3 regions of the Streptomyces sp. NPDC005202 genome follow, and region 2 is predicted to be linked to each of the others. Evidence: riboswitches for the same ligand, from Rfam matches in the RefSeq annotation. Region 2 holds a riboswitch; each other region holds the start of a gene.

The links. Region 2 has a riboswitch for cyclic di-AMP ahead of ABZV31_RS26495 (NlpC/P60 family protein). Riboswitches for the same ligand answer to the same signal wherever they lie in the genome.
Positions count from the first base shown of each region.
Region 1: another riboswitch for cyclic di-AMP. It lies ahead of ABZV31_RS30765 (M23 family metallopeptidase); the one in region 2 lies ahead of ABZV31_RS26495 (NlpC/P60 family protein).
Region 3: another riboswitch for cyclic di-AMP. It lies ahead of ABZV31_RS23405 (transglycosylase family protein); the one in region 2 lies ahead of ABZV31_RS26495 (NlpC/P60 family protein).

Region 1 is NZ_JBEXHW010000031.1:38,412-43,524, reverse strand. Features, by position in the region: gene ABZV31_RS30775 (pitrilysin family protein) at 1-1,187, shown strand, start outside; gene ABZV31_RS30770 (pitrilysin family protein) at 1,184-2,572, shown strand; cyclic di-AMP (ydaO/yuaA leader) riboswitch at 2,808-2,973, shown strand; gene ABZV31_RS30765 (M23 family metallopeptidase) at 2,986-3,744, shown strand; gene ABZV31_RS30760 (GntR family transcriptional regulator) at 3,935-4,630, shown strand; gene ABZV31_RS30755 (HPr family phosphocarrier protein) at 4,862-5,113, opposite strand, start outside.
Region 2 is NZ_JBEXHW010000022.1:76,631-81,743, reverse strand. Features, by position in the region: partial or broken gene ABZV31_RS26510 (phosphoketolase family protein) at 1-542, opposite strand, end outside; gene ABZV31_RS26505 (pyridoxamine 5'-phosphate oxidase family protein) at 695-1,135, opposite strand; gene ABZV31_RS26500 (hypothetical protein) at 1,785-2,099, shown strand; cyclic di-AMP (ydaO/yuaA leader) riboswitch at 2,538-2,709, shown strand; gene ABZV31_RS26495 (NlpC/P60 family protein) at 2,718-4,100, shown strand; gene ABZV31_RS26490 (ABC transporter) at 4,120-4,827, opposite strand; gene ABZV31_RS26485 (SAM-dependent methyltransferase) at 4,878-5,113, opposite strand, start outside.
Region 3 is NZ_JBEXHW010000017.1:70,359-75,471, forward strand. Features, by position in the region: gene ABZV31_RS23395 (cytochrome P450) at 1-916, shown strand, start outside; gene ABZV31_RS23400 (transglycosylase family protein) at 1,117-2,121, shown strand; cyclic di-AMP (ydaO/yuaA leader) riboswitch at 2,304-2,469, shown strand; gene ABZV31_RS23405 (transglycosylase family protein) at 2,474-3,169, shown strand; gene eno (phosphopyruvate hydratase) at 3,556-4,842, shown strand; gene ABZV31_RS23415 (septum formation initiator family protein) at 5,002-5,113, shown strand, end outside.

The DNA of each region.
Region 1 (5,113 bases), on a different contig from region 2:
ACCTTTTCGAGCATTTGATGTTCCAGGGCTCCGCCCAGGTCAAGGGCAACGGTCACTTCGAGCTGGTGCAGGGCGCGGGCGGCTCGCTGAACGGCACCACCAGTTTTGAGCGCACCAACTACTTCGAGACCATGCCCGCCCACCAGCTGGAGCTCGCCCTCTGGCTGGAGGCCGACCGCATGGGCTCCCTGCTCGCGGCCCTGGACGACGAGTCCATGGAGAACCAGCGGGACGTCGTCAAGAACGAGCGCCGCCAGCGCTACGACAACGTGCCCTACGGCACGGCGTTCGAGAAGCTGACCGCCCTCGCCTACCCGGAGGGGCACCCGTACCACCACACGCCCATCGGGTCCATGGCCGACCTGGACGCGGCCACTCTGGAGGACGCGCGCGCCTTCTTCCGCACGTACTACGCGCCCAACAATGCCGTCCTCTCGGTCGTCGGCGACATCGACCCCGAGCAGACGCTCGCCTGGATCGAGAAGTACTTCGGCTCCATCCCCGCCCACGACGGCAAGCCGGAGCCGCGGGACGGCTCGCTGCCCGACATCATCGGCGAGCAGCTGCGCGAGGTCGTCGAGGAGGAGGTCCCGGCCCGCGCCCTGATGGCCGCCTACCGGCTTCCGCACGATGGCACGCGCGCGTGCGACGCGGCCGACCTGGCGCTGACCATCCTGGGCGGCGGCGAGTCCTCCCGCCTGTACAACCGGCTGGTACGGCGCGACCGCACGGCCGTCGCCGCCGGGTTCGGCCTGCTGCGGCTGGCCGGGGCGCCCTCCCTGGGCTGGCTGGACGTGAAGACCTCCGGCGACGTCGAGGTCCCGGTCATCGAGGCCGCCATCGACGAGGAGCTCGCCCGGTTCGCCGAGAAGGGCCCGACGGCCGAGGAGATGGAGCGCGCCCAGGCCCAGTTGGAGCGCGAGTGGCTGGACCGGCTCGGCACGGTCGCGGGCCGCGCCGACGAACTGTGCCGGTACGCCGTCCTGTTCGGCGACCCGCAGCTCGCCCTGACCGCCGTCCAGCGCGTCCTGGAGGTGACGCCGGAGGAGGTCCAGGAGGTCGCCAAGGCCCGCCTGCGCCCCGACAACCGCGCGGTGCTCGTCTACGAGCCCGTCGCCGGCGAGGCCGACGACACCGACGCCGCCGTAGCCGCGGCCACCGACGACACCGAGGAGGCGGCGAAGTGACCGAGCTCGCCACGATGGAGTTCCACCCCCGGCCCCAGGCGGGCGAGGCCAAGCCGTGGGCGTTCCCGGCGCCCGAGCGCGGGACGCTCGACAACGGCCTGACGGTGCTGCACTGCCACCGCCCCGGCCAGCAGGTCGTCGCCGTCGAGGTGCTGCTGGACGCACCCCTCGACGCCGAGCCGGCCGGCCTCGACGGCGTCGCCACGATCATGGCGCGCGCCTTCTCCGAAGGCACGGACAAGCACTCGGCCGAGGAGTTCGCCGCCGAGCTGGAGCGCGCGGGCGCCACGCTCGACTCGCACGCCGACCACCCCGGCGTCCGCCTGAGCCTGGAGGTCCCGGCCTCGCGCCTGCCCAAGGCGCTCGGTCTGGTGTCCGATGCCCTCAGGGCGCCGGCGTTCGCCGACAGCGAGGTCGAGCGGCTGGTGCGCAATCGGCTCGACGAGATCCCGCACGAGATGGCCAACCCCTCCCGTCGCGCCGCCAAGGAGCTCTCCAAGGAGCTGTTCCCGGCGACCTCGCGCATGTCGCGCCCGCGCCAGGGCACCGAGGAGACGGTCCGCAGCATCGACGCGGCGGCCGTCCGCGCCTTCTACGACCGGCACGTCCGCCCGGCCACGGCCACCGCCGTGGTCGTCGGCGACCTCACCGGCATCGACCTCGACGCCCTGCTCGGCCAGACCCTGGGCTCCTGGACCGGCCCCTCGGTGAAGCCGCGGCCCGTGCCGCCGGTGACCGCCGACGACACCGGTCGCGTGGTGATCGTGGACCGTCCCGGCGCCGTCCAGACCCAGCTGCTCATCGGCCGCATCGGCCCCGACCGGCACGACCGCGTGTGGCCCGCCCAGGTGCTCGGCACCTACTGCCTCGGTGGCACCCTCACCTCCCGCCTGGACCGCGTCCTGCGCGAGGAGAAGGGCTACACCTACGGCGTGCGGGCGTTCGGCCAGGTGCTGCGCTCCGCCCCCGACGGCTCGGGTGCCGCGATGCTCGCGATCAGCGGCTCAGTAGACACCCCGAACACCGGGCCGGCCCTGGAGGACCTCTTCACAGTGCTCCGCAAGCTCGCCGCGGAGGGCCTCACCGACGCCGAGCGCGACGTGGCCGTGCAGAACCTCGTCGGCGTGGCGCCGCTCAAGTTCGAGACGGCGGCGGCCGTGGCGAGCACGCTGGCCGACCAGGTCGAGCAGCACCTGCCCGACGACTACCAGGCGAGGCTGTACCAGCAGCTCGCCGCGACCGGCACGGTGGAGGCCACCGCGGCGGTCGTCAACGCCTTCCCGGTGGACCGTCTGGTGACGGTGCTCGTCGGGGACGCGGCGCAGATCAAGGAGCCGGTCGAGGCCCTCGGCATCGGCCAAGTCGCCGTCGTCGCGGCCGAGTAGAGACGCTCGGCGCACGGTCGTACCGGCCGGCGAACGGCACGCGCGCGGAGGAGCCCTGGTGACCGAAGTGTCACCAGGGCTCCCTGATGTCCGCGTGATGTCCGAATTGAGGAGAGGCTTCCCGTCTGCCCTGTGGCGTGCGCTACAAAACCCCTGTTCCGTTTGGGAATTGAAAGACGCCCCGTTTAGCGTCGGTCCGGCTGTCCGTCAGGCAGTGCGCCGCACCCGCGGCACCGGACAGCCATCGCCGAGTCCCCGTACGGCGCGAGCCAGGGGAGCCGGGGACCCATCATCAGTCCCTGGGGTGAATCGGACGCCCGCGCGTGCCGCGAGGGGGTCCGTAGGAGACCTTCCTGCTCCGAACCCGTCAGCTAACCCGGTAGGCGAGAGGGAAGGAAAGGACCAGCCACCACATGGCATTCACGCGCGCCGCCGGGAAGCACCGTCGTCCGAGCCGGATGCGCCACACCACCGCCCGCGCGGCGGGCGTCGCGGCCCTGACCACCACCGGCGTCATCGGCACCGTTGCCGCCGCCCCGGCGCTCGCCGCCGAGGCTCCTGCTCCCGAGGACACCGGCCTCACGCCGGTCGTCACGATCGGCGACTCCGTCGCCGCGAAGATCGACGCCCAGGCCGTCGCCCAGAAGCAGGCGGCCGAGCAGAAGAAGGCCGAGGAGGCCGCGCGCAAGAAGGCCGCCGAGCAGGCGAAGAAGGAGCGCGAGGCCAAGGCACGCGCCGCCCGCGAGGCCGAGCGCAAGCGCCTCAACGCCTTCGTCCCGCCGATCGTCAACTCCTACGTCTCCACCGGCTACAAGGCCGGCGGCTCCCTGTGGTCCTCCGGCGCCCACACCGGCATCGACTTCCATGCCGCCAGCGGCACCGCCGTCCACGCCGTCGGCGTCGGCACCGTCGTCGAGACCGGCTGGGGCGGCGCGTACGGCAACCAGATCGTGATCAAGATGGCCGACGGCATGTACACCCAGTACGGTCACCTGTCGTCCATCGGCGTCTCGGTGGGCCAGAGGGTCATTGCGGGTCAGCAGATCGGCCTCTCCGGAGCGACCGGCAACGTCACCGGACCGCACCTCCACTTCGAGGCCCGGACGACCCCGGACTACGGCTCCGACGTCGACCCCGTGGCCTACCTCCGCAAGCACGGCGTGAACGTCTGACGCATCGGCGCCGCAGACGTCCCGAAGCCCCGGCTCCCCGAGCCGGGGCTTTCGGTGTTTCGGACGCCCGACTGTCCAAAAAAACTCCATGGATTCCGGCCCGCCATCGGAAATTCCGGCTCATTGCAATAGAGTCACGGAACACGCGTCCATCGTCGACGTTTCACGGGGATTAAGGCGGAGGTCGGTCATGCGTATTCCGGCGCACTCGGTGTGCACGGCGATCCGGGACGACATCGTCGCCGGTGTCCACGAGCGCGGCAGCCGGCTCACCGAGGAAGTCCTCGCGCGCCGCTACGGCGTCTCGCGTGTCCCCGTGCGTGAGGCCCTGCGCACCCTGGAGGCCGAGGGTTTCGTGGTGACCCGGCGGCACGCGGGCGCGTGTGTCGCCGAGCCGACCGAGCAGGAGGCGGCCGACCTGCTGGAGATGCGCCTGCTCCTGGAGCCGCTCGGCGCCTCCCGCGCCGCCCAGCGGCGCACGGAGGCCCATTTGAAGGTGCTGCGCGGCCTGGTCCGGCTGGGCCAGGAGCGGGCCAGGCGGGGTAGCAGCGAGGACCTGCGCTCCCTGGGGGGCTGGTTCCACGAGACGCTCGCCCAGGCCTCCGGCAGCCATGCGCTGACCTCGATGCTGACCCAGTTGCGGCACAAGATCGCCTGGATGTACGCGGTGGAGGCGTCGGCCAACCCCGTGGAGTCCTGGGCCGAGCACGGGGCCATCGTGGACGCCGTCGCGCGCGGCGACAGCGAGCGCGCGCGGGCCATCACCGCACTGCACACCGAGCGCGCGAGTGCCGCGCACCGGCTGCGTTTCCCCGGCGGCGCGGACCGCGCAGGCCGTGTGAGAACTTCGCAACATCCCGTAAACATGTCGGGCCTGCAGCATTAACACGCGCGACGTATACAAAGAAGGGATATTCGGCGGAGGTGTATTTCCGTTGCCCTTTTTCGCGCGGGCCGGGAATTTATGGCGGCGCGCTATTCGTGTGCCCGCGGTGAGCGTCCGGAATGTGCCCGCGGTAAATCCACCGGAATCGGGTGCGAAAACGGCGAAGCCGCGCCGCCCGAAAACGGCGAAACCGCGCCGCCCGGAAAGGGCGACGCGGCTTCCCCGCATGGATCAGACCGTCTCGGGAAGCTCCTCGAGACCCTCGGAGACCAGCTTGGCCAGCCGGTCGAGGGCAGCGTCCGCGCCCTCGGCGTCGGACGCCAGGACGACCTCCTCGCCGCCCTGGGCGCCGAGGCCGAGGACGGCCAGCATGGAGGCCGCGTTGACGGGGGTGCCGCCGGCCTTGGCGATCGTCAGGGGGATGCCTGCGGCCGTGGCGGCCCGGACGAAGATGGAGGCGGGGCGGGCGTGGAGGCCCTCGGC
Region 2 (5,113 bases):
TCCGCCTCACCGTCGCCGATCACGCACGCGACCAGCAGTCCGGGGTTGTCGAGGGCGGCGCCGTAGGCGTGCGAGAGCGAGTAGCCGAGCTCACCGCCCTCGTGGATCGAGCCGGGTGTCTCGGGGGCCACGCGGCTCGGCACCCCGCCGGGGAAGGAGAACTGCTTGAAGAGCGTGCCATGCAGGCCGCGTCCCGCATGATGTCGGGTAGGTCTCGGTGCAGGAGCCCTCGAGCCACGAGTTGGCCAGGACGGCGGGTCCGCAGTGGCCGGGGCCCCAGATGCACAGGGCGTCCAGGTCGCGGGCCTCGATGACGCGGTTGAGATGGGTGTGGACCAGGTGGTTGAGGCCGGGTGACGTCCCCCAGTGGCCGAGCAGCCGCGGCTTGACGTGCTCCGGGCGGAGCGGTTCGGTCAGCAGGGGGTGGCCATGAGGTAGATCTGGCCGACGGAGAGGTAGTTCGCGGCGCGCCAGTGGGCGTCCAGGAGGGTGAGCTCGTCGTCGGTGAGCCCGGCGGGCGCCTGCTGCGTGTCGACGGACACCGGGGTTCCTTTCCGGGTCGGGACAGCGGTCGGGGTGTGGTGCGTGCCGGTGCGCATCACCCCACCCTCGGCCGACCCGCCGGCTACCCAACAGGGCCGATCGGGCCACGCCCCAGGGCCGCGGCGCCCTCGTGAGGGCGACAGGGCCCCGCTCACGGAGCGATGTCCACCCCGTAGAGCGTCTGCCCGCCGACCAGCTCGCGCCCGGTGACCAGCTCCGGGTGGATACGGACGAAGACCTCCTCGGGCGACGGCACCCAGGAGCGCGGGCCGATCCGGGCCAGCCGCTCCTGCTCGGCGGGGTCGGTCACCACGGTGGCCCGGCCGGTGACGACGACGCTCCAGCCGGAGCTCCTGGCGGCGTCGACCTCGTCCGCCTCGAAGGCGACCACCGACCCGGCGACCGCGCGTGCCAGTTCCGAGGCGGCCGAGGTGCGCAGCAGCACCGCGCCGTCGCCGTCGAGACAGAAGTTGACCGGCAGCACCGCGGGCAGGGCCTGGCGCGTGTGGACGATACGGCCGACAGGCACCTTTGCCAGCAGACGCAGGCACTCCTGCCGGTCGAGTTCGCGGAAACCGTCGTTGGGGTACATGGCCAGTCCGTCTTTCGCCTGGTTCAGCGTTATCGCTCCATCGTCGGGCGGACGCCGGCCGGGGGTGAGGGGCCATCGGTCCCTCCACCGCCGGAGAGCGTCCCCATTCCCGGCCGGAGAATGGCCCCCGCGGGAGAACGGCCCCCCACCCGGCCGGAGAACGGGCCCCCCTTCTTGGCGGCGAGCGGCCCCACCCCGCGCGCGCCCGGCGTCCCGACGCGGGGCGGGCGCGGCCGCAGGAGTGGGCCCCGAACGGCCCTGTGATGCCGTCCGCCCGGCCCAAGCCACGGCCCGCCTCCACCTGTCACCTTGCTGTATGTGACGGCGAAAAGGAGGTGCGGACCCATGCCCGGTGACAGGCGTGCCGACACAAGGCCCGGACACAAGGCCCAGGAGTACGAGGACCCTGCTGTGGCGGTGGCGGAGCAACCGCTTCGCCGGCACGACGACGTCGTCGAGGCGTGGATCGTGCTGGCCGTGTGGCTGGTCGTCGTGGTGGGCGGCGCGATCGTGGGCCTGGTGACCGCCCGCGCGACCGACGCGGCGTACACGCGCCAGCGCGCCGAACGTCAACCGGTAGGCGCCGTGCTGCTCACGGACGTACCGCGGACCGCCGCGGAACTCGCCGGGCACCAGCGGCGACCGGATCATGGCGAAGGTCCGCTGGACGCCACCCGACGGCTCCTTCCGCACGGGCACGACCATGGTGCACACCGGGCGGACCGCCGGAACCAGGATCACGGTCTGGACGGATGCCCGGGGCGGCCTGACCACCGAGCCCCGCAGCCGCACCGAGGCGCCGGTCGAGGCGGGCTTCTTCGGGGGCGCGGCAGCGCTGGCTCTCGCCGGTGCGGCCTTCGGCACCGGGGCCGTGGCACGGTACTGGCTCACCCGGCGGCGCATCGACGCCTGGGGCAGGGAATGGGACCTGGTCGGTCCGCAGTGGGGGCACAAGCCCGGCTGACGCAGGGCCGATCGGCCCCGGCCTGGGGCCCACCGGCCCTCGCCGGGTCTCTTCGCCACCCCGAAGGATGAAAGGCCCGCCCGAGCGGGTGGGCCCTGAAACCCCGCCGGAGTCGGATCCTCGGCGGGGGCCTCGGCAGAGCCGCTTTCCGCGCGGCGCGAGCGGGCCGGACAGGGCAGGCTCGGCTCGACGTCGCAGGGCCCGCGTACCGGTTTCAGCCGGTGCGCGGGCCCCTTGCCGTGCCCTGCGGGAAAGGGCGGCCGAGGTCGGGAATGCGTGAGTACCGGCACGTACGAGCCGGCCGCGCCACGGCTCTCCACAAGGAAAAGGTCACATAAATGTATCGGACATTTCGCGCTTCAACCTTCACGCGAGGCACACATGTTCGCTAAGTTGACGTCCAGGCCGCTCGATTGCCTCCGGTGAACCCGCCGGATCGTGCGACCTCCGCCGAGTCCGGCACGCCCCTGCGGCGGCCGGAGCCGGGGACCCGACCGACATTGGGGTGAATCGGCCCAACTGCCCGCCAGGGCAGGGCCGTAGGGCACACCTTCCGGACCGTCCGCCCGAACCCGACAGCTAACTCGGTAGGCGGAATACGGAAGGAGTACGTCTTCCTTGGCGTCGGAACGAACCTCGCGCCCGGGCGGCATCAGCCTTCCCGGCATGCGCAACTCCGCCCTGACGACGGCCGCGGGCGACAACGGACCCAGCCGCGATGAGGTTCAGCAGCGGATCAGCAGCCTCTACGACCAGGCCGAGACCGCCACGGGGAACTACAACGCCACCCGCGCGATGAGCAAAGGAGGCCGCACGCGCCTCAACTCGGCGGCCGGCAACGGCTCCAGGCGCACCGATCCGCTTCTCGAGAGCGTCGCCAAGCAGTGGTTCGACGTGGCACGTGCCCAGTTGGGTCCCACCGTTCCGGCCGTCCTGCCGGCGGACCGCATGCCCGGCCCGGAGCGCTCCCGGCCCGCGGGCCCGGCGAGGCGACCGGCGGACGGCCTCGGCGAACGCGGACGGGAGGCGACGCCCGGCCCCTCCGTGCTGGAGTTGACGGCCGGACCTGCCACCACAGCGATGCCCATACCCGAGTTGACCGCCGGGCCCGCCACCACAGCGATGCCCATACCCGAGTTGACCGCCGGGCCCGCCACCACGGTGACCGCCGGTCCGGTGGCGGAGTCGGCTGCCGGGCCCTTGGCAGCGCTGCCGTCCGTGTTCGAGACACGAGCGGAGCCCGCCAGGGTCGTTACGGCCCCTGTCGCCCAGCCCCGGCAGCCGGCGCTGCGGTCCTCCAAGGAGCAGTTCCAGAGGAAACTCACCCAGGCCCGCGCGCTGCTGTCCCAGCATGCCGCGCAGCAGAGCGTGGCACCGGCCGCGATCGAGGCCCCGCCGGCCGAGGAATCCTGGCTCACCTCCGGTGAATCCTGGCTCACGCCCTACCAGGGGCCGGAGCAGCAGTACCAGCAGTCGGCGGGGCTCGGCGTAACCCTGCCCGTCGACGCGGGCATGGCCCTCGCACCTGGCACCGCCGTCGGCCCGGAACAGGCCCTCGACACCGCCCTGTCCCTCGGCAGCCCGGCGTCGACCGGCACCGCAGCTGCCGTCGGCATCGGCGACACAGCGGGCTCGACCTACGAAAGGAAGGCCGCGAAGGCGCTCGCCTTCGCCCGTGCGCAGATCGGCAGGCCGTGCGTCTGGGGCGCGACCGGGCCGGACTCCTACGACTGCTCCAGCCTCACCCAGGCCGCCTGGAGGGCCGCCGGGGTGGTCCTGCCCCGCACCGCGTACGACCAGGCCGGCTCCGGAACACCGATCCCCCTCGCCGAGTTGTGGCCCGGAGACCTGATCTTCTTCTACGGCGACGCCGGCCACGTCGGCCTCTACGCCGGCAACGGCATGATGGTCCACGCCCCGAGCCCGGGGGCGTCGATACGCGAGGAGTCGATCTTCTACGCCGGACCACAGGCCATCCACAGCGCGGTACGGCCCGCGTGACGCCGCACAGCGTGGAAGCTCAGTCGAGGATGTGCCGCAGGTACGCCTGCGGGGCGGCCAGATAGCGGCGCCAGTGGTCGACGAGGGCGAGTTCGTGCCACGCCACCCGGCGCATGCCGTGCTCGCCCACCTCGACGATCTCCGCACCGGGCAGCGCGGTCAGCAGCGGAGAGTGGGTGGCACGGATGACCTGGCCGCCCTGCCTCACCAACTGGTTGATGTGTCCGAGCAGTTCCAGGCACGAGGCGAAGGACAGCGCCGCCTCCGGCTCGTCCATCACATACAGCCCCGGCTGGAGGAACTTGCTGCGGAACGCGGCGAGAAACCCCTCGCCGTGACTGACGGCATCGGGCGCGAACCCTTCCCGGCCGAGGGCGTCCAACGCCGTCTCGGCGCGCAGGAAGAAGCCCTTGCGGGCCGACCAGTTGCCCACCATGCGGCGTCCGCGCGGCGCCGCCTCGAAACGGATCCGCTCGCCCAGCACCGACCTGGGGCGGTGACTGGCGTAACGCCAGTCGTGCGAACCGCCCCAGGGGTCCAGGCCGAACCCCTCCGCCAGGGCCTCGACCAGGGTCGACTTGCCGGAACCGCTCTCACCGACGAGAAAGGTCACCGGCGCGGTGAACCGCAGCCCGTCCGCCAGCAGCGTGCGTACGCAGGGCACGGACCACGGCCACAGCTCCTCGTCGCACGCGGCGACGTGGACGTACGCGCGTTCGATGATCACGCAGCGAGTCTCTCACGGGGCGCCGGCACCCCGCCCGGCCGCGAGCCACGCTACGCGCTCTTGCGGCCCACTCCGGCGTACACCCAGTACTGGGACGGGTCCTCCGGTGTCTCGTCCTCCGGGTCGGGGCGCCAGAGGGGGACGTGGACCAGGCCCGGGTCGACCAGGTCGAAGCCGTCGAACAGGGAGTTGATCTCGTGGTAGGAGCGGGGGGTGACCGGAGAGGTGGCCCGGGTGCGGTACAGCTGCCCGACCGCGGCGGCCGTGTCCGGGCGTTCCTGGTCGG
Region 3 (5,113 bases), on a different contig from region 2:
CGTCGCCGAGTTCGCGCCCCGGGTGCAGGAGCTGGCCGACGACCTCATTGACCGGTTCGCGGACCGGGGCACGGCCGACCTCATCCACGAGTTCGCCTTCCCCCTGCCCATCTACGCCATCTGCGACATGCTCGGCGTCCCGCGCGAGGACCAGGACGACTTCCGGGACTGGGCGGGCATGATGATCCGGCACGGGGGAGGGCCGCGCGGCGGTGTCGCGCGGTCGGTGAAGAAGATGCGCGGCTATCTCGCCGACCTGATCCACCGCAAGCGCGCGGCGCTCCCGGCCGAGCCCGGCCCGGCCGAGGACCTCATCTCCGGCCTCATCCGCGCCTCCGACCACGGCGAGCACCTCACCGAGAACGAGGCCGCCGCCATGGCCTTCATCCTCCTCTTCGCCGGCTTCGAGACCACCGTCAACCTCATCGGCAACGGCACGTACGCCCTCCTCACCCACCCCGAGCAGCGGGACCGGCTCCAGAAGTCCCTGGAGAGCGGCGAAAGCGGCCTGCTGGAGACCGGCGTCGAGGAACTCCTGCGCTACGACGGTCCCGTGGAGCTCGCCACCTGGCGGTTCGCCACCCGGCCGCTCACCATCGGCGGGCAGGACATCGCACCCGGCGACCCGGTCCTCGTCGTCCTCGCCGCCGCCGACCGGGATCCGGCGCGGTTCGCCGACCCCGACGTTCTCGACCTCGGCCGACGTGACAACCAGCACCTCGGGTACGGCCACGGCATCCACTACTGCCTCGGCGCCCCGCTCGCCCGGCTGGAGGGCCAGACCGCGCTCGCCACCCTCCTCACCCGGCTCCCCGATCTCCAACTCGACGCCGATCCGGCCGACTTGCGCTGGCGTGGCGGGCTCATCATGCGCGGACTGCGGACACTGCCCGTCCGCTTCACGCCGGTCCGGTAAGTCGGACACGGGGCGAAAAGGGCCCTGCACCGGCCCGCTGACGAGGGCAAAGATGACACACGTTCAACTATGTGATCTTCACGTGATCTGCGCGGCATTAACTTGTGACAAGTGATCGTCACCCGATACGTTCACGCATCAGCGCGGCGCCGAGCAGCATCCGCCGCGCCGGTCACTGCTGTCGCACGAAAGGTTTCCGCATGCTCTCCGGGAACGGTCGTCACCGTCGCCCCCGTCAGGCTCCGGCTCTCCTTGTTGCGGCCGGAGTGACCGGTTCCGCCATCGCCATCCCGCTCCTCGGCGCCACCGGCGCGAGCGCGGCCGACGGCACCACGTGGGACAAGGTGGCCGAGTGCGAGAGCGGCGGCTCCTGGAGCGCCGACAACGGCAACGGCTACTACGGCGGCCTGCAGTTGACCCAGGACGACTGGGAGAAGTACGGCGGCCTCGCCTACGCCCCGAGCGCCGACCAGGCCAGCCGGTCCCAGCAGATAGCGGTCGCCGAGAAGATCCTCGCCGACCGGGGCCCCGGTGCCTGGCCCACCTGCGGGCTGCTCTCCGGTCTCACCAAGGACTCCGGTGAGGCGAACATCGACACCGGCGTGGGGAGCGGCTCGTCCTCGGCTTCCGACTCGTCCGGATCCTCCGACTCGTCCGAGTCGACCGACCATGGTCTGTCCGACTCGTCGACGGGCCCCTCCGGCTCGTCGGTCGAATCCGCTACGAAGCCTTCCTCTTCACCTTCTTCGCCTACCAAGGTGGACAACTCCCCCAAGTCCGACACATCCACTGAATCCGATGCGAGCGACTCGCGGGGCTTCGGCAGCTCACCCACGGCGGCTCCCGAGTTCGGCGACTCGGACAACTCCGGGCAGACCGGCGGCTCTTCGGCCCTGGTCGACACCGGGGCGCTCGGTACCGGCCGCCACCGTGGCGACAGTGCCGCCGAGGATCCGGCCGACAACCGTACGGCCGCCGCCTCTGGTCGTCACGCCTCACGCGGCGACAGCGGTGCACGCGCCACCGTCGACGACTCGTACACCGTCCGCTCCGGCGAATCCCTCGCGTCCATCGCCGACTCCCTTGACCTCCCGGGCGGGTGGCGCGCGCTCTATGCCGCGAACAAGGACGAGATCGGCGCCGACCCGGACCACCTCGTTGCCGGTCAGACCCTTGAAGTTCCTGCCGAAACGGCCCAAAAGTAGCGGGAGTTCACGTCATACTTCGCGCCGAATGTCCGGTGCAATGAAAGTGTGGGATGAGTCTCAGAAGCCCTGATCGTCTTTGAAATTCGGCGGATCGCGTGTCTACGGTCATGACCGCTCGCCATCGCGAGCCCCGGCTGCCGCAACGCCGAATCCTGCCAGCGGCTGCCCGGGAACAGTCGTCGCGTCAAGCGCCGTAGGCAGGAGCGGGGGACCCAAGGTAAGTGCCGCGCCGGGCAGTTGACCGGAGCGGCTGGGGGTGAAGCCGTGCCTCGCAAGGGGCGCGGCCGGGCAACTCAACCGGCCCGAACCCGACAGCTCACCTCGCAGGCGTCGGTGAGGGGATCCATCCATGCTGTTTTCCGGCAAGGGCAAGCACCGTCGTCCGTCCAAGGCAACCCGTGCCATCGCGCTCGCCGGTGTCACCGGTGCCGCCGTCGCCGCCCCGCTGATGGCGGCCGGCAACGCCTCCGCCGCCACCGCTTCCGAGTGGGACGCGGTCGCCCAGTGCGAGTCCGGCGGCAACTGGTCCATCAACACCGGCAACGGCTTCTACGGCGGTCTGCAGTTCACCAACTCCACCTGGGCCGCCTACGGCGGCACCGCCTACGCCCCGCGTGCCGACCTGGCCACCAAGGCGCAGCAGATAGCCATCGCCGAGAAGGTCCTCGCGGGCCAGGGCAAGGGCGCCTGGCCGGTCTGCGGCAAGGGCCTGTCCAGCGCCGCCTACACCGGCAGCACGGGCTCCTCGTCGAGCAACGGCTCCGGCAGCTCCACGAAGAGCAGCACCACCACCCGCTCCACCGAGCAGCAGGCCGCCAACCGCTCCGCGCAGCGTCCGGCCGCCAAGAAGACCGTCACCACCCCGACCGGCAAGAAGGTCAAGAAGGGCGACGGCGAGTACAAGGTGGTCGCGGGCGACACCCTCAGCTCGATCGCCGAGAAGCACCGCGTCCAGGGTGGCTGGCAGAAGCTGTTCGAACTGAACAAGGACATCGTCGAGGACGCCAACCTCATCTACCCGGGCCAGCAGCTGCACCTGAAGTGACAGCCGGTCGGCCAGCTGCACCTGAAGTGACAGCCGGTCGGCCAGCTGCACCTGAAGTGACAGCCGGCCGGTAGCCGAGCCACAGGTCCCTCGTGCGCGTGGCCTCCACAGTGGAGGTCGCACAGTGGAGGTCACGTGGGGCTCGCCGCCCGTCCCCGACGGGCTCCCCGCCCCGGTGCGTGTTCCCCCGTACGCACCGGGGCGGGGCTTTTCTTCTCCCGGTCTTCATCCCGGCTTCTCCAGGCCCCTTTGTTTCGTGTGGAAACAAAGTGTACGGTCACCCTGTCCACGGGACGGTCGGTCGGCTGGCCGATGGCTCCGGGCGGTTAGGCTCTAGTCGCAAGGCACACCAGCCCCGCACTTCCAGCGTCACATCCAAGAAGGAGATGCTCGTGCCGTCCATCGACGTCGTCGTAGCCCGGGAAATCCTGGACTCCCGAGGCAACCCCACGGTCGAGGTCGAGGTCGGCCTCGACGACGGCAGCACGGGTCGTGCCGCCGTCCCGTCCGGCGCTTCCACCGGCGCCTTCGAGGCCATCGAGCTCCGCGACGGCGACCCCAACCGCTACCAGGGCAAGGGCGTCGAGAAGGCCGTCCTGGCCGTCATCGAGCAGATCGGCCCGGAGCTGGTCGGCTACGACGCCACCGAGCAGCGCCTGATCGACCAGGCGATGTTCGACCTGGACGCCACCGACAACAAGGGCTCCCTCGGCGCCAACGCCATCCTCGGCGTCTCCCTCGCCGTCGCCCACGCCGCCTCCGAGGCCAGCGACCTCCCCCTCTTCCGCTACCTGGGCGGCCCGAACGCGCACCTGCTGCCGGTGCCGATGATGAACATCCTCAACGGCGGCTCGCACGCCGACTCCAACGTGGACATCCAGGAGTTCATGATCGCCCCGATCGGCGCGGAGTCCTTCTCCGAGGCGCTGCGCTGGGGTGCCGAGGTCTACCACACCCTGAAGAAGGTCCTGAAGGGCAAGGGCCTGTCCACCGGCCTCGGTGACGAGGGCGGCTTCGCCCCGAACCTCGGCTCCAACCGCGAGGCCCTCGACCTCATCCTGGAGGCCATCAAGGAGGCCGGCTACGCCCCCGGCCAGCAGATCGCCCTCGCCCTCGACGTCGCCGCCTCCGAGTTCTACAAGGACGGCAAGTACCTCTTCGAGGGCAAGGAGCGCTCCGCCGCGGAGATGACGGAGTACTACGAGGAGCTCGTCGCCGCCTACCCGCTGGTCTCCATCGAGGACCCGCTGTTCGAGGACGACTGGGCCGGCTGGAAGGTCATCACCGACAAGCTCGGCGACAAGGTCCAGCTGGTCGGCGACGACCTGTTCGTCACCAACCCGGAGCGCCTGGCCCGCGGCATCGAGGAGGGCGCCGCCAACGCCCTGCTGGTCAAGGTCAACCAGATCGGCTCCCTGACCGAGACCCTGGACGCCGTCGAGCTGGCCCAGCGCAACGGCTTCAAGTGCATGATGTCCCACCGCTCCGGCGAGACCGAGGACGTCACCATCGCCGACCTGGCCGTCGCCACCAACTGCGGCCAGATCAAGACCGGCGCCCCGGCCCGTTCCGAGCGCGTCGCCAAGTACAACCAGCTGCTGCGCATCGAGGAGATCCTCGACGACGCCGCGGTGTACGCCGGCCGCTCGGCCTTCCCGCGCTTCAAGGGCTGAGCCTTCCCGCAGTTCCGCTCAGCGGACCAGCGGGCACAGCAAGGGCTGGGCCGCAAAGGGTCAAGGCTCAGCCAGTCGTACGTACGTCCCCGTACTCGGTCCCGTACCGTGTTCGGGGACGTACGCACGTGTGAAAGTGGACGAACGGGAGGCGGGACGATGGCCGTGAAGGACCGGGACCGGTTCTCCACCACGACCAGGCTCAGGCTGCTCGGCGAGCAGACCGCGGCCCGCGTCTACCGCTCCCAGACCCGGCGGCAGGCCCGCCGCT